Regions from separate parts of the Bradyrhizobium sp. CCBAU 53340 genome, predicted to be linked through region 1. Evidence: predicted binding sites of a transcription regulator. Region 1 holds the regulator's gene; each other region holds the start of a gene.
What was found. The regulator LexA, encoded in region 1, represses DNA repair genes until DNA is damaged. The targets are predictions, from matches to a motif close to TGTTCNNNNTGTGTTCNG.
Positions count from the first base shown of each region.

Region 1 (5,441 bases):
TCAGCGACGCGGATTATTTCCAGTCGCTGCGCGCCTCGCTCGGCATCGGCATTTCGGATGCACAGTTCCTCGAGGGCTGGAACGCGATCTTCGCCGGCGAGATGCCCGACATCGCGGAGCTGCTGCAGCGCGCGGCGAAGCGGATGCCGCTCTACGCGTTCTCAAATACCAATCGACCGCATGTGGACCATTTTTCGAAGGAATATGCCGAGCTGCTTGGCCATTTCCGCGAGCTGTACCTGTCCTCCAGCATCGGGCTGCGCAAACCGGATGCGGAAGCCTTCGACCATGTTGTTGCCGCGATCGGGGTGCCGGCCGACCGTATCGTGTTCTTCGACGATCTGGCCGAGAACGTCGAGGGTGCCCGCGCCCGCGGGTTGACCGCCGTGCATGTGACCTCGCCGACCGCGGTCGGGAATGCACTGAGGGCGCTGGGGATCTGATCCGACGGATGCGGACGGCCCCGGCCCGGCCGGTCGGGAACAATTTCCGCCTGGAACCAGGAACCAAATCGCTCTGTGCATTTTTATACGAAGTTCCGGGAACGGAATGCCCGCCTTCGGACTCTTGAGTCCGTTGGGAATTCTACATCGGAACTGGACGTATCGACGTGTTGGGCAAAACCTACCTCACCAAGCAGGCCTCTCTGCTGATGAAATTCGCCAGATCCACCTCGGATTCTGAGCTTTCCGCAAAGCTGATCAGCAAGGCAGCCGATTTGAAGGCCCAGGCCGATCCGATGCCCGACAAGGACCAGGGGCTCCAGGCGCCTGATGTCGCGGAAGATGGCAATTCGTCGAGAAGCAATCCCATAACGCGGTCGTGACGTTCGAGCCGTCAACGTCGAGGACGGCCATCGTCTGCGCGCACTGATCGGCTCCTGCAGCCTCGACAATCCGGATCGCATCGGCGGCGAGATGCGCCTGCATCGACCGCCTGGCCGCGTGCCATTGCACGTGCAGGCGACACCAGCCGGCAGCGAATGGACTGAGAATGCCATACCTCTCGCCTCCGGCTGGCGATCGAGCGCGATGGTGCTCATCACCGACCCCGAGCTCGGCGCCAGGGCGCAATTCGAGGCCTTGCGCTAGCGCTATGGCGGCCTCACCCGGGCAGAAGCCGCCTTTGCGCTGGAGATCGTCAAGGGCGGCGGCCGCCAGCACGCCGCAGAGAATCCCGCGCGCATTGCAGATCATCCCCTGGCCTTTTGCGTCGGCCTCGCCGCTCGGCTAGAAACCTTGCCGACCGAGTCTTTTGCTGATGTTGCGGGAGTTCGCCGTGGCCCTGATGCCGGTATCCGATGCGCTTGCCGCCGTGCTTGCGGGCGCAGAGCCGTTGGCTGAAGAAGCGGTCGCTCTCGACCAGGCGTTTCACCGTGTGCTGGCGCGCGACGTCGCGGCGCTGCGGACGCAGCCGCCGCAGGCCATGTCGGCGATGGATGGCTATGCCGTCCGCGCGGCCGATGCGGCGAAGGTCGACACACAGCTCGCTGTCATCGGCGAGGTTGCAGCCGGCCGTCCCTTCGCAGGAACCGTTGGCGCCGGCGAAGCCGTGCGGATCTTCACCGGCGGTGTCGTTCCCGACGGCGCCGACGCGGTCATCATCCAGGAGGATACCGTTGCCGACGGCGGGCGCATCACGATCAAGGAAGCCGCCATGACCGGCCGGCACATCCGCCCTGCCGGCATCGATTTTCGCGAGGGCGACGTGCTGCTGCGCCAGGGCGCGCGGCTGACCGAGCGCGACCTGGCCCTCGCTGCCGGCATGAACCGCCCGCAGCTTGCCGTTCGCCGCCGTCCGAAAGTCGCGATCCTGGCCACCGGCGACGAGCTGGTGATGCCGGGCACCACGCCCGGCCCCGGCCAGATCGTCTATTCCAACGGCTACGCCCTGCATGCGCTTGCCCGCAGCGAGGGCGCCGACACCATCGATCTCGGCGTTGCCGCCGACACGCTTGCCGCCACCACCGCCGGCATCCGCTGCGCGCGCGAGAGCGGCGCCGACATCCTGGTCACGACCGGCGGAGCCTCGGTCGGCGACCACGATCTGGTGCAGCAGGCGCTCCGCGATGAAGGCACCGCGATGGCGTTCTGGAAGATCGCGATGCGGCCGGGCAAGCCGATGATGAACGGGCAGCTCGGGGCAATGCGGGTGATCGGCCTGCCCGGCAATCCGGTGTCATCTTACGTCTGCGGCTTCCTGTTCATGGTGCCGCTGATTCGCGCGTTATCAGGCCGCTCGGTGATTCATCACCGCCGCGAACGCGCCGTGCTCGGCCGCGACGTCGGCGCCAACGACCAGCGCGAGGACTATTTGCGCGCGCGCCTCGACACACGTGACGACGGCACGCTCGTCGCCGTTCCCGTCAATCACCAGGATTCCTCGCTGCTTGCGAATCTCGCTGCGGCACAGGCACTTCTCGTGCGCGCGCCGTTTGCGCCGAAGGCCGAGGCCGGCATGCCCTGCGAGGTATTGCGACTGCCCGCCTGACCGCTTCGTTCGCGTGCGTTCCGCGAACTTTGTGGCGTTCACGGTAAATTAAGCAGTTGCGGAACATGTATCGAACATATAGTGTCCGTTCATGATTTGTTTCGAGCATGTAGCGGCTTATCGCTGAATCCAGCGTCTCGGAATCGAACGACATCGTCAGGGGGATTTTGGTCGAGATGTTAACGCGCAAACAATACGAGCTCCTGCGGTTCATCAGCGAGCGGCTGAAGGAAAGCGGCGTACCGCCCTCCTTCGACGAGATGAAGGACGCGCTCGATCTGCGCTCGAAGTCAGGCATCCATCGCCTGATCACGGCGCTCGAGGAGCGCGGCTTCATCCGCCGCCTTCCGAACCGCGCCCGCGCCATCGAAGTGATCAAGCTGCCCGAGCTGCAGGCCGCCGCCGGCAATCGCCGCGGCTTCACGCCGAGCGTCATCGAGGGCAATCTCGGCAAGCTGCGCACGACGTCGAGCCCGCCCGCCGACGAGGGCGAGCGTCCCGTCGCGGTGCCCGTGATGGGCCGGATCGCGGCCGGTACACCGATAGAGGCCTTGCAGACCCGCAGCCACACCATCAGCGTCCCACCGGACATGCTGGGTGCGGGCGAGCACTACGCACTCGAGGTGCGCGGCGATTCGATGGTCGACGCCGGTATTCTCGACGGCGACATGGCACTGATCCAGCGCAACGAGAGCTGCGACACCGGCGATATCGTGGTCGCCCTGATCGACGATGAGGAGGCGACCTTGAAGCGCTTCCGCCGCCGCGGTGCCTCGATCGCGCTGGAGCCAGCGAATGCCGCCTATGAGGTCCGCATCCTTCCGCCCAACCGGGTCAAGATCCAGGGCAAGCTGATCGGCCTGTACCGGAAATACTGAGCGCCTCGCTCTCGCGCGATCGGTGATCGCCATCGACTGATGGAGCGGACGATTGTCCGCTCCGGCTGGATAGTCTTTCTGGTTTTGCACAGATTATCCGGCCACCTCTTCAGCGCTACATCCTCGGCACGCCGCAACGAAGCGTTATCGCTTCGCGAGGCCCATCAGGAGACCGAGGAGACAACCATGCGCAAGACCATCTTGAGCACCGTCACGCTTATGCTGATCGCAGCATCTGCGTCGCAGGCCTTTGCCAAGCAGCCCCAGCATCACGCGCGCAAGGCGCCGCAGGCAGCCAGCGCGCAATTCCGCGATGCCCGCAACGCCATGGATCAGCGGGCGCAGCCTGCCTGGCAATATTCGGGCTGGTCGGCGCCGGCCGGACGCTGACGGAGAAGCTTGCCGAATGCGCGGACGCAGGCTTTGTTCCTAGCGAATTCGGGAAAGATATTGTGATTGTAGCTTGCGGATCCAAGCCGCAGATTTGCCTACAACCGAGCGGAGCTTTCATGCTTACACTCTGGTAGAGGCCTGCGCCTCGATAAGGGACGTGGGTCGCTATCCCTGCATGAGGAGCACCCGATGTGTGACTATAGCCTGCATGCCGTCGCGACACGTCCCGCAGAAGTTGGCGAGACCATCGTCACGACAACGTTCCGCGGCACCTCGACGCGCGGCTTCGCCTCCGAAGCCGACATGTCGGTCGCGGTCTGCCTGCTGCCGGGAACGGAGCTCGCCTTCGCCGACAACGTCCGCTACGACAACCGCTGGATCTGGACGCGCACCGTCAATTCCCGCGTCGGCAAGTTCGGCAAGATCGATCCGCACATTCCCGATCGTCATCACGACGCGATCGAATTCCCCGACGGCAAGTACGTGCTGGTGACGCAGCTCGTCGAAGGCCAGCGCGCAACCGTGCTGCAACTGCCTGTGACCCAGCCGCTCGGCGAGCGCGAGCACAAGCCGCAGGTGGTGGCCGACAGACAGTCGACAACTCCGGGCCTGCCGATCGGTTGAACCGTCGGTTTTAATCCTCGGCCTGAAGGTCGGCTTCGGACGGTGTTGCGTCCTTGGAGCGCGGAGCTGTCGACCGTGGCACGAGGGTCAATTCGAAATCTCCATCGCCGGCCGCCGCCGGCGACCAGGGGCGATTTGCGCCCCTCGCCCTCACCGCCGCAATCGCAAAACCATCGCCGCGGGGTGTTAGCGTCAGCGCGCCCTGGCTCGCCAGACGCGGCCGGTTGACCACCATCGCGCGACAATCCGGCGGCGCAGGCCTTGTCGTCACCACCAGTGCCGCGCGGCTGCAATCATCGGCCAGCGCGTCGATGCGCAGGGCCAGCGCAACCATGCGGCCGTCGGCAAGCGGTGTCACGCAGCCGGCATCGTCGCATGAAACGCCGTCACCGAGCGAACCGCTGGCCGCGTCGCGCGGATCAGCGTCCGCCGCAAGCCACTCCTTGAGCAGGAAATTGTCCTTCCTCGTCCTGATCAGATGCAGCTGCCCGTCCCTGCCTCGCACCGCAACGTTCTGGCCGTCACCGGCGATGAGAATATCGGGTTGCCGGACGGAAAGACCCCAGATGGTCGCGGCCACGAGCACGACCGCTCCCGACCAACGCAGCGGTGTGCGCAGCAGACCCATCAGGACCAGGCCCAAGCTCGCAGCGATCAGCGGCGCCGTACCGAAGGCGCCGACATGGCCGACAGCGCCCGGTAGCGCCGCCACCCAGCGCGTGACCAAAATCATCCAGTCGATGCCGATCCCCATCAACCACCAGAACACGCCGTCGAGCCCGAAGGGCGCTGCGAGCAGTCCCAGCAGCCCCGCCGGCATCACCAGCGCCGAGACCACGGGCATAGCGCCGAGATTGGCGAGCACGCCGTAGGGCGTAACGCGGTGGAAATGGAAGGCGGCGTAAGGCGTGGTCGCCAGCCCTGCGATCATCGAGGCCATGGACAACATCGCGATCTCGCGGCCGCCCCACAGCGCGATGCGCGCCGTCGTCGAATGATCGGGCGAGGCCAACAGGCTCGGCATGCCGATCTGCACCATCGCGACCAGCCCGAGCG
Region 1 is NZ_CP030055.1:3,862,745-3,868,185, reverse strand. Features, by position in the region: gene XH89_RS18365 (HAD family phosphatase) at 1-443, shown strand, start outside; gene XH89_RS18360 (hypothetical protein) at 611-826, shown strand; gene XH89_RS18355 (hypothetical protein) at 918-1,091, shown strand; gene glp (gephyrin-like molybdotransferase Glp) at 1,279-2,490, shown strand; gene lexA (transcriptional repressor LexA) at 2,667-3,368, shown strand; gene XH89_RS18340 (hypothetical protein) at 3,555-3,758, shown strand; gene XH89_RS18335 (hypothetical protein) at 3,951-4,385, shown strand; gene XH89_RS18330 (ComEC/Rec2 family competence protein) at 4,396-5,441, opposite strand, start outside.

Region 2 (5,441 bases), 120 kb from region 1:
CGGATGGTCTCGAACTCGACCTTGCCGCGCATCACGATGGAACCGCGGCCGAGATGGTAGGCGCTGCGGATGCCCTGACGTCCCAGGATGATGCCGCCGGTCGGGAAATCCGGACCCGGAATGATGTTGTTGAGCTCGTCGATGGTCAGCGACGGATTGTCGACCAGCGCCAGGCAGGCGTCGATGACCTCGCCGAGATTGTGCGGCGGGATGTTGGTGGCCATGCCGACCGCGATGCCGCCTGCGCCGTTGACCAGCAGGTTCGGGAACCGCGCCGGCAGAACCACCGGCTCCTTGGTCGAGCCGTCATAGTTGTCCTGGAAATCGACCGTCTCGTTGTCGATGTCGTCGAGCAGCTTGAGCGCGATCTTGGTCAGGCGGGATTCGGTGTAGCGCATCGCCGCCGGCGGATCGCCGTCGACCGAGCCGAAATTGCCCTGCCCGTCCACCAGCAGTTCGCGCATCGAGAACGGCTGCGCCATGCGCACCAGCGCGTCATAGATCGCCTGGTCGCCATGCGGATGGTATTGGCCCATCACGTCGCCGACGATACCGGCGGATTTCTTATGCTTCTTGTCGGGCGTGTAGCCTTCCTCGTTCATCGAGAAGAGGATGCGGCGATGAACCGGCTTCAACCCGTCGCGCGCATCGGGCAGCGCACGCGACACGATCACGCTCATGGCGTAATCGAGATAGGACTTCTTCATCTCCTCGTAGATCGAAACGGGGCGAATGTCCGAGGGTTGCGCCGGCTGGTCGCCGGGCTTGTTGTCGTCGTCAGCCAAGGGGAAATCCGGTGAAATTTTATCTGGGAATCATATAGCGCATCGAGGCCCCGATAACCACCCTTGCAAGGCCGGCGGAAGCGCTTTTTCCGATTGTTTTTCCAACGACTTAAGGCGTTGTGCGCAGCGCCTTGGACGGCCCCGGATTCGGCCGCCGGAAATCGGCTCCCAATCGTGCGCGGCCCCCACCAGCCGGCTCGCCGAGTGCCGGCCGAGTTCAACCGAAACATGAAACGGGCCCGGAATTTCCGAGCCCGCCCCACCTATTAGTCAGATTTGCTGACATGACGCGGGAAGCGCCGCCCCAATCCGGGCAGCGCATTCGCCACGTGCGATCCGCTCTCAGAACGGGATGTCGTCGTCCATGTCGTTGTTGCGGCCACCGCCGCCGGCGGCCACGGGGCGGCGCGGTGCGCTGCTGACGGGGCCGGACGAGCCGAAATCGCCTCCCGGCTCATCCCCGAAGCTGCCGCCTCCTCCGCCACCGCCGCGGCCGTCGAGCATCGTCAGCGTCGAGTTGAAGCCCTGGAGCACGACCTCGGTGGAGTACTTCTCCACGCCACTCTGATCGGTCCATTTGCGGGTCTGGAGCGCGCCCTCGATGTAAACCTTGGCGCCCTTCTTCAGATACTGCTCGGCGACCTTGCACAGCCCCTCGTTGAAGATCACGACGCGGTGCCACTCGGTCTTTTCCTTGCGCTCGCCACTGTTCTTGTCGCGCCAGGTCTCGGAGGTCGCGATGCTCAGATTCGCGATCGGCCGCCCGTCCTGGGTGCGGCGGATTTCCGGATCCTTGCCGAGATTTCCGACCAGAATGACCTTGTTGACGCTTCCCGCCATCGCCGCTCTCCACTCCAAATGCCACTGAATTTCGAAAAGGCGCGCCCGCGCTGCCTGTCGGATCGACCCTATACGCTTACAAGACCCGATCGGGCCGCGACGCCCTTGGTTATCCCCACATATAGCATCGACCGGACGTTTGTTCCAGATTTGTTCCATAGCGGAATTGACCGACCTTTCGCGGGCGGGGCGGTACCCAATTCCGCTGTGCACGGTGCGATGAATTGGAACTCGGCGGGACCAGAAAATGCTTAACATTCATTAGGTTAAGCGCAGGACGATTGCCCGCGACTGTTGCATTCCAGAGACGGACTCTGCCTCCCGATTGGGCTACGGTTGCCTTGGAATTAGACCATTTGGGCGTCGCGCCTGATTGACCGCTCGGGGACTCCAGGGCGGACAACACTGGGGAGACTGCAATGAAGAAAATTCTGTTCGCTACAATCGGAATCGTCGCGCTGTCTGCACCCGCCAGTGCAGCAGACCTTGCGGCACGTCCCTACACCAAGGCGCCGGCGCCGATGATTGCCACCATCTACGACTGGAGTGGTTTCTACATCGGCATCAACGGCGGCGGCGGATCCAGTCACAAGTGCTGGGACAACGTCGTCCTTGGCGGCGGCGCGTTCGTGGGTGGCGAGGGCTGCCACAACGCCACCGGCGGCACGGTCGGTGGCCAGATCGGTTATCGCTGGCAATCGGCCAATTGGGTGTTCGGGCTCGAAGGCCAGGGCAACTGGGCCGACTTCTCCGGCGACAACGTCAGCGTTCTCTTCCCCGCTCAGCGTAACCGCTCGAAGATCGATGCCTTCGGGCTGATCACAGGCCAGGTCGGCTATGCCTGGAACAACGTCTTGTTTTACGTGAAAGGCGGCGCCGCGGTGGTCGCCGACAAGTACAACATCTACACCGCGCCTGGCTTCGCTGGCGCCGGCACCCTGCTCGCCTCGGCCAGCGACAACCGCTGGGGCGGCACGGTTGGAGCCGGCCTTGAATTCGGCTTCGCGCCGAACTGGTCGGTTGGCGTCGAGTACGACCACATCTTCCTGGGGACTCGGACCCTCACCCTCAACTCACCGGCCGGCGCTCCATTCCAGACCGACCGGATCAGCCAGAATGTCGATATGGGCCTCGTCCGTCTCAACTATCGCTGGGGCGGCCCTGTTATCGCGAAGTACTGACTCCACTGAAATCATTGACGAATCGAAGGCCGGCCTCGTGCCGGCCTTTTTGCTGCGGGTTCCCTGAGGGAACTAAAGGTCAGCAACTATTACATTTTACGTCTGTTGTGACTTTTGGGAGACACAACTTACAGCTTTAGTGGTGTAAGGACGACATCAGTTGGACCAAAGCGTCCGATGTCCTTCCGACGCACGGAAGGCAAAACAGAAACTGGGACTGGGATTAGGTTGAAAATGAAAGAGATTTTGTTGGCTTCGGCCGCTTTGATCGCTCTGACCGGCGCCGCTTCGGCTGCCGACCTGGCGGCGCGCCCCTACACCAAGGCTCCGGTCGCCATGGCCTCGGTCTACAACTGGACCGGCTTCTACCTCGGTCTCGTCGGCGGCGGCGCCTGGGAAGATTCGAGCAGCCCGCGGATGCAGGGCGGCTTCGTCGGCGGCACCGCCGGCTACAACTGGCAGACCGGCAATGTCGTGTTCGGCATCGAGGCCGACGGCTCTTGGGCTGACGTCAGCGCCTCGGCGACGGACGCGACCACTGGCATCACCGCCGCCTCCAAGACCGACGCGCTGGGCACGGTCCGCGGCCGCATCGGCTACGCCGTCAACAACGTCCTGTTCTACGGCACCGGTGGTTACGCCTGGATCGACAACAAGATCACCCTCTCCGCGCTCGGCGTGAGCGTCTCCGACAGCAAGTTCCACTCCGGCTGGACCGTCGGCGCCGGCGTCGAAGCCTTCATCGCTCCGCAGTGGTCGATCAAGGGTGAATACCTCTATCGCAGCCTTGGCGGCGAGACCTACTTCGGCACCCTGCCGACCGGCACGCTCAACCTCCACACCGTGCAGCTCGGCGTGAACTATCACTTCAACGGCCCGGTTGTCGCCAAGTACTGAGATAAGTACTGAGCTTCGGCTCCAACGCCATCGCGTTACGAAAGGCCGGCCTCGCGCCGGCCTTTTTGTTTTCGCGCGGTGACTGGCTGCTGCCAAGTCCCGCCAGCGCACCAACAATCCGTTGACGATTCGCAAGTCCCACTGGAAATCCGTCTCCGTTCTTCCTACGTTCGCCTCACAACCCCATCGGCGCCGATCCCGGTTCCGGGCGAAGCGCGCCTGTACGTTGGCGCGATCGCGTCGCTTTTGGGACTCCTTGAGGGCAACTCGGATGGATGAAGTGATCAAGGCGAAGCGCCAACAGCAGAACGCGGGCTCGAGCCTGCGCGCAATTACGATCCGTGGCGCGCGCGAGCACAACCTCAAGAACATCGACGTCGAGATTCCCCGCGACAAGCTGGTGGTGTTCACCGGCCTCTCCGGTTCCGGCAAATCCTCGCTCGCCTTCGACACCATCTACGCCGAAGGCCAGCGCCGCTACGTCGAATCGCTGTCGGCCTATGCCCGTCAGTTCCTCGAGATGATGCAGAAGCCCGACGTCGACCAGATCGACGGCCTGTCGCCGGCGATCTCGATCGAGCAGAAGACGACCTCGAAGAACCCGCGCTCGACCGTCGGCACGGTCACCGAGATCTACGATTACATGCGCCTGCTCTGGGCGCGCGTCGGCGTGCCCTATTCGCCGGCCACGGGCTTGCCGATCGAGAGCCAGACCGTCTCGCAGATGGTCGACCGCGTGCTGGCGCTGCCCGAGGGCACCCGCCTCTATCTGCTGGCGCCGGTCGTGCGCGGCCGCAAAGGCGAGTACCGCAAGGAGCTCGCCGAATGGCTCAAGAAGGGCTTTCAGCGCGTCAAGATCGACGGCAGCTTCTATGAGCTCGCAGAAGCGCCGGCGCTCGACAAGAAATTCCCGCACGACATCGACGTCGTCGTCGACCGCATCGTGGTGCGCGCCGACATCGGCCAGCGCCTCGCCGAAAGCTTTGAGACCGCTCTGAAACTCGCCGAGGGCCTCGCGGTGGTCGAATTCGCCGACGCGCCGGCGGCAGCACCGGTCGAGGAGAAAAAGAAGACCGCAAAGATCCATGACAAGAGCGGGCCCGAGCGCATCCTGTTCTCGGAAAAGTTCGCCTGCCCCGTCTCCGGCTTCACGATCCCCGAGATCGAGCCGCGGCTGTTCTCGTTCAACAACCCCTATGGCGCCTGCCCGGCCTGCGGCGGCCTCGGCGTCGAGCAGCATGTCGACGAGGACCTCGTCATCCCCGACAAGGAGCTCGCCATCGGCAAGGGCGCGATCGCGCCCTGGGCCAAATCGTCGTCGCCCTATTACACGCAGACGCTGACGGCGCTCGGCAAGCACTATAAGTTCACGCTGACCACCAAGTGGAAGGATCTGCCGAAGAAGACGAGAGACGCGATCCTCCACGGCTCCGGCGAGGACGAGATCAAGTTCTCCTATGAGGACGGCGTCCGCTCCTACGACACCAAGAAGCCGTTCGAAGGCGTCATCACCAACATCAACCGCCGCTACCGCGAGACCGAGAGCGAGTGGGCGCGCGAGGAGCTCGCAAAGTACTTCCACGACGTGCCCTGCGGCGCCTGCAACGGCTTCCGGCTGAAGCCCGAGGCGCTCTGCGTCAAGGTCGGTGGCAAGCACATCGGTGAGATCTCCGAGCTGTCGGTGAAGGGTGCCGGCGCCTGGTTCGAGACCGTCCCTGGTGCGCTGAACGCGCAGCAG
Region 2 is NZ_CP030055.1:3,983,663-3,989,103, reverse strand. Features, by position in the region: gene gyrA (DNA gyrase subunit A) at 1-785, opposite strand, end outside; gene XH89_RS18950 (single-stranded DNA-binding protein) at 1,128-1,625, opposite strand; gene XH89_RS18945 (outer membrane protein) at 2,045-2,806, shown strand; gene XH89_RS18940 (outer membrane protein) at 3,041-3,703, shown strand; gene uvrA (excinuclease ABC subunit UvrA) at 3,975-5,441, shown strand, end outside.
Region 2: a site for LexA is predicted at 1,766-1,783, ahead of XH89_RS18950 (single-stranded DNA-binding protein). Genes of this name have one in related genera too.

Region 3 (5,441 bases), 3.2 Mb from region 1:
CGGGCGGCTTCATTACTTCTTACCCAATGCACTAAGGAAGGCATCTCTGAAGGCGGAGGCAGACGGCATAGGCACGCAGAGAAACTCAATCTCAAAGTTTGCGAGCTTCTCCTTGGAAATTCGATTTCCGATTTGCTTGCTCCATTTTGTGAGAGCTGCTTTGGCGGACGCGGCAATCTCATCCGCGGCAACGGCGGTATCTTCGTTTGGATAGAAGTCGGCGTCGAAGCCCACCAACGCGACTCCGCAATACTGAACGCGGTTCGAGAGGGGGGATGTTTTGTCGAAGTACCGACGAAATGCTCGGGTCAAAGCCTCGTCGTTGAGGTCCGCTTTATCGCTTAGAAGTAGGAGGTCGCGCTCGCGCCCAGCATGTTCTACGTCAGGCTCCAAGAGAAATGGAGACAAGCTGTTGAGGCAGTCTCTTATGGCTTCGGAGGCGTCGCCATAAATTTTGGACTCGCCCCAATATAGCTTGATCACGCCCTCGGGCGTTACACGAGCGTAAACTCCGTCGGCGCCGTGATAGTGCATAGAAGTATCTGTCTTAAGATCCATCTTGCACAGTACTTGGGGCATCTTGAGGAAGCGTTCAGACAGCAGATAGAGCAGCATCTCGCCGCCTTCCCCTGTTTGTGCGAGATGAGTAAATAGGTTGAGCGCCTCGTGATAGAGATGGATTACGGCTCCTGACGAATGGTACTTGGAATCGCGCGCTCGGGCGGCTTGCATCTTATTTTTGGGAATGGCGTAATCGGCGAGCATCGCCCGCATGAATTCTGCCAGCCTCCCAATCTTAATTCGGCCATTGGCGTCCACCGTGAGGCAATGGCAGTGCAATTTGACTTTGCAGTCTTGAAGCGTGACGTCTCGCTCAACGAGGCGCAAATGAACGTCTAATTCGTCCGGATCACCGGCGAGAATTTCCTGCAGTAGTTCCGGTGTAAGGTCGGTCAGCCGTTCGCCCCCCAGCGAATATGTTTGTCACAAACATAGCGGAACGGAATGCGAGCGGACAACTGTTATGCAACTACCAATAGGTCTAACAAAAACGGCCGGATCTTTCGATCCGGCCGCAACGCAAAACGCTACTGGCTAAGCCTACGCCACGCGACGCAACTTAGCCCCCGCCCAACTCAAAAAATCTTAGCTGGCCTTCTTGGCCGGCGCGGTGTCGCCGACCTTCTTCTCGATGGCGCGCTTCAGCTCGACGACGCGGGGCGACAGGGTGTCGGCCTTGGCCTTGAGCAGATAGGCATCGAGGCCGCCATTGTGGTCGACGCTCTTCACCGCGTTGGTGGAGACGCGCAGGCGCACGTTGCGGCCCAGCGCTTCCGAGATGAAGGTCACGTTGACCAGGTTCGGCAGGAAGCGGCGCTTGGTCTTGATGTTGGAGTGGCTGACCTTGTGGCCGACGAGGGGGCCCTTGGCCGTCAGTTCGCAGCGGCGAGACATGGCATAATCCTTAACTCTGAACCCCCAATGATTGCGGCCGCCATTCGGGGCGCCACGGGGGCAAATTCTCTGTCCTTGCAGGGAGCGGGCGGACGTATAGGGGGAGTGGGGCGGGTAGTCAAGGATTTGGGGCGGGGATCGTGCTCCGGAATAGATGTCATCGCCCGCGAAGGCGGGCGATCCAGTATTCCAGAGGCCGGCGTTTGAGAGCCTGATCTTACCACATCCGCCCCGGCGTACTGGATGCCCCGGTCAAGCCGGGGCATGACAGCGGAGCAAGCGGGGGTATGACAGCGGGATGGGTGGGGAGAGGTATCGGAGCCCGGAGCGAGGCCGCGGGCCAATCACCAAAACGGCAATGTTTAAAACGCCTTACCATCACATAAAGGGCGCAATCGCCACTGATGAGTCCAGTGAGTTCCGAGCCTTGGCCGCCTTTATGCATTGCTTACGGCCGCAACAGGCTTAAGTAACAACCGCTCGCTTCCCGATTGGATCGTCTCGTGCACACGTCCCCCCTCATTCCGCCCCGGCCGCGCGCGGCCGGCCGGCTGGCGCTGGCCGCTTTTGGTGGCCTGCTGCTGGTGTGGGCGGCGGAGCCGGCGGCGGCGCAGGGCAAGCTCGAGGCGCAGTATGAGGCGAGCCTGGCCGGCATTCCGGTCGGCCGCGGCGCCTGGAACATCGATATCCAGGACGACGTGTTCTCGGCCGCGGCCTCCGGCGGCACCACCGGCATCCTGAAATCCTTCGCGGGCGGGTCCGGCACCGGCGCCAGCCAAGGGCGCATCGTCAATGGCGCGCTGGTCGCTTCGGCTTACCAGGCCTCCACCACCACCTCGAAGAAGACCGAAGAGATCCACATCACCCTCGACAAGGGCAATGTGAAGGAGTTCGGCATCATTCCCGAGCCACCGGTCGATCCTGATCGCATCGTCGTCACCGAGGCGCATCGCCGCGGCGTGTTCGATCCGATGACGGCCTCGCTGGTGCGGGTGCCTGGAAACGGCGATCCCTTGTCGCCCGAGGCCTGCCACGGCTCAGCGCCCGTGTTCGACGGCCGCATGCGCTACGAACTCAAGCTCGATTTCAAGCGCATGGAGACCGTGAAGGCGGAGAAGGGGTACAAGGGCCCGGTCGTGGTCTGCGCGCTCTATTTCGTGCCCGTCGCCGGCTACATCCCCGACCGCCCCGTGATCAAATACCTCGCCGCCCAGCGCAACATCGAGATCGCGTTCGCGCCGGTCGCGGGCACGCGCATCCTGGTTCCCTTCTGGCTCAAGGTTCCGACGCCGCTGGGCCCGGCGATGCTGGAAGCCACCAGCTTCATCACCACCGCCCAGCCGCCGCGCGTGGCGAAGACGCAGTAGGGCCCGGGGCCACGGAGGCCACGCCCTTCTCTGCCAGACCGTCACCCTGAGGTGGCCGCCCCTTCGGCGGCCCTCGAAGGGCGACAGCCCGCCTGTTCCCGCGAGCGCAACCCAGCCGCCACATCCGGGCCGTGCACCCTTCGAGGCTCCCGGTACGGTGCTTCGCACCGCGCCACTCGCACCTCAGGATGACGGATGGGCGAGATTCGGCTGGAAACCGGTGCCTCTCAGCGACATCAATGACTTACCTACTGTGCATGGGGTTGTTTTCAGGTCATGGCGCAAGGCGCCGCCATTCCCGGAATCCATTTGACTCCCCGGCGATTCTGATTCGACTCCGCGCCGTCCCCAATTTTAAGGAACACGCCACCAAATCGTCGCTTGTACGACGTCACAAAACTTCATCTAGTGCGCACGCAAAACGAGTCCCACGACACCTTGCGTGAACGTAACAGGACTCAACAGGGAGTCAGCGATTCGGCCGCGATTCGTTCTAGAGTCGTTCCGAAGCTTAAGAGATGCGGGAAAAGCGTCGCAAATTGAGACAGTTGCGCGAGGTTTGGGGAAGCGTCACCGCGTCCTCCGTTGTCATGCCCCGGCTTGACCGGGGCATCCAGTACGCCGAGGCCTCTCGGCTCAGCCACGGACGCCTCGGCGTACTAGATCGCCCGGTCAAGCCGGGCGATGACAGTTGTGCGTGTGGTGAGCGCTCGGCATGCCATTGCCCCCATCAGGCCCTGACAATCGCCTCATTAGCCATTACCTAATCACCTAGACATGGCCTTTCCTCCTTCCCCCTTTGCTTCCGAGCGCGCGCCGGGTAGCGGCGTCACTGCGGTGCTCGGGCCGACCAACACCGGCAAGACCCATCTCGCCATCGAACGGATGCTCGCGCATTCCTCAGGGCTGATCGGCCTGCCGCTGCGCCTGCTCGCGCGCGAGGTCTATAACAAGATCGTCGCGCGCGTCGGCCCTGAAGCGGTCGCGCTGGTGACGGGCGAGGAGAAGATCAAGCCGAAGTCGCCGCGCTATTGGGTGTCGACCGTCGAGGCGATGCCGCGCGACCTCGATGTCTCCTTCCTCGCCGTCGACGAGATCCAGATCGCCTCCGACCTCGAGCGCGGCCACGTCTTCACCGACCGCATCCTCAACCGTCGCGGCCGCGACGAGACGTTGCTGCTAGGCGCCGCCACGATGCGCCCGATCATCGAGCGGCTGTTGCCGGGCGTGTCCATGATCACGCGTCCCCGCCTGTCTAGCCTCGAATTCGCCGGCGACCGCAAGATCACGCGCCAGCCGCGCCGCACCGCGATCGTCGCGTTCTCGGCCGACGAGGTCTACGCCATCGCCGAGCTGATTCGCCGCCAGCATGGCGGCGCGGCCGTGGTGCTGGGCTCGCTCTCGCCCCGCACGCGCAATGCGCAGGTCGAGATGTTCCAGAACGGCGACGTCGATTATCTCGTCGCCACCGACGCCGTCGGCATGGGCCTCAATCTCGACGTCGACCACGTCGCCTTTGCGTCCGACCGCAAGTTCGACGGCTATCAGTTCCGCCGCCTGACGCCGGCCGAGTTCGCGCAAGTCGCGGGCCGCGCCGGCCGCGCCACGCGCAACGGCACGTTCGGCACCACGGGCCGCTGCGCCCCCTTCGAGCCCGAGCTCGTGAACGCGCTGCAGAACCACATCTTCGATCCCGTGAAGATGCTGCAATGGCGCAATTCGAAGCTGGATTTCTCCTCCCTCGGTGCGCTCCAGGTCTCGCTGAACCTGGCCCCCGGCCACGACACCTTGACGCGGGCGCCGATCGCCGAAGACATGCGCGTGCTCGACCACGCCGCCCGCGACGTCGAGGTGCGCGATATCGCGCATGGCAAGGCCGCGGTGGAACGGCTGTGGGAGGCTTGCCAGGTCCCCGATTACCGAAAGCTGTCGCCGGCGGCCCATGCCGAGCTGGTGACGACGCTCTACGGCTTCCTGATGCGGAAGGGTTGCATCCCCGATGCCTGGTTTGCCGCCCAGGTCGACCAGTCCGACCGTATCGACGGCGACATCGACACGCTGTCGGCCCGGATCGCACAGATCCGCACCTGGACCTTCGTCGCCAACCGCCCGGACTGGCTGAAAGACCCCGATCGCTGGCAGGGGATCACGCGGGAGGTCGAAAATAAATTGTCGGATGCGCTCCACGAACGCTTGACTGAGCGTTTCGTTGATCGCCGGACCAGTGTATTGATGCGCCGCCTGCGGGAGAACACGAGCTTGAATACGGAAATCGGCAAGACCGGCGAAGTCATCGTCGAAGGCCATGTCATCGGCCGCCTCGACGGCTTCACCTTTGCACCGGATGCGGCGGAAGCCGGCTCCGATGCGAAAGCCTTGCAGGCTGCCGCGCAAGCGGTGCTCGCCGGCGAGATCAACGCGCGCGCCGAAAAACTGGGCAACGCGCCGGACGATCAGTTCGTGCTGACCTCGGAAGGCACCATCCGCTGGACCGGCGATGCCGTGGCGCGGCTGTCCGCCGCAGAGGATGCGCTGCATCCGCGCATTCGCATCATCTCGGACGAGCGCCTGACGGGCGGCCCGCGCGAGAAGGTGCAGGCGCGGCTCGACCTCTGGCTC
Region 3 is NZ_CP030055.1:698,322-703,762, forward strand. Features, by position in the region: gene XH89_RS03225 (DEAD/DEAH box helicase) at 1-13, opposite strand, end outside; gene XH89_RS03230 (DUF1837 domain-containing protein) at 13-774, opposite strand; gene rpmB (50S ribosomal protein L28) at 1,147-1,455, opposite strand; gene XH89_RS03240 (DUF3108 domain-containing protein) at 2,013-2,822, shown strand; gene XH89_RS03245 (helicase-related protein) at 3,600-5,441, shown strand, end outside.
Region 3: a site for LexA is predicted at 3,312-3,329, ahead of XH89_RS03245 (helicase-related protein). Genes of this name have one in related genera too.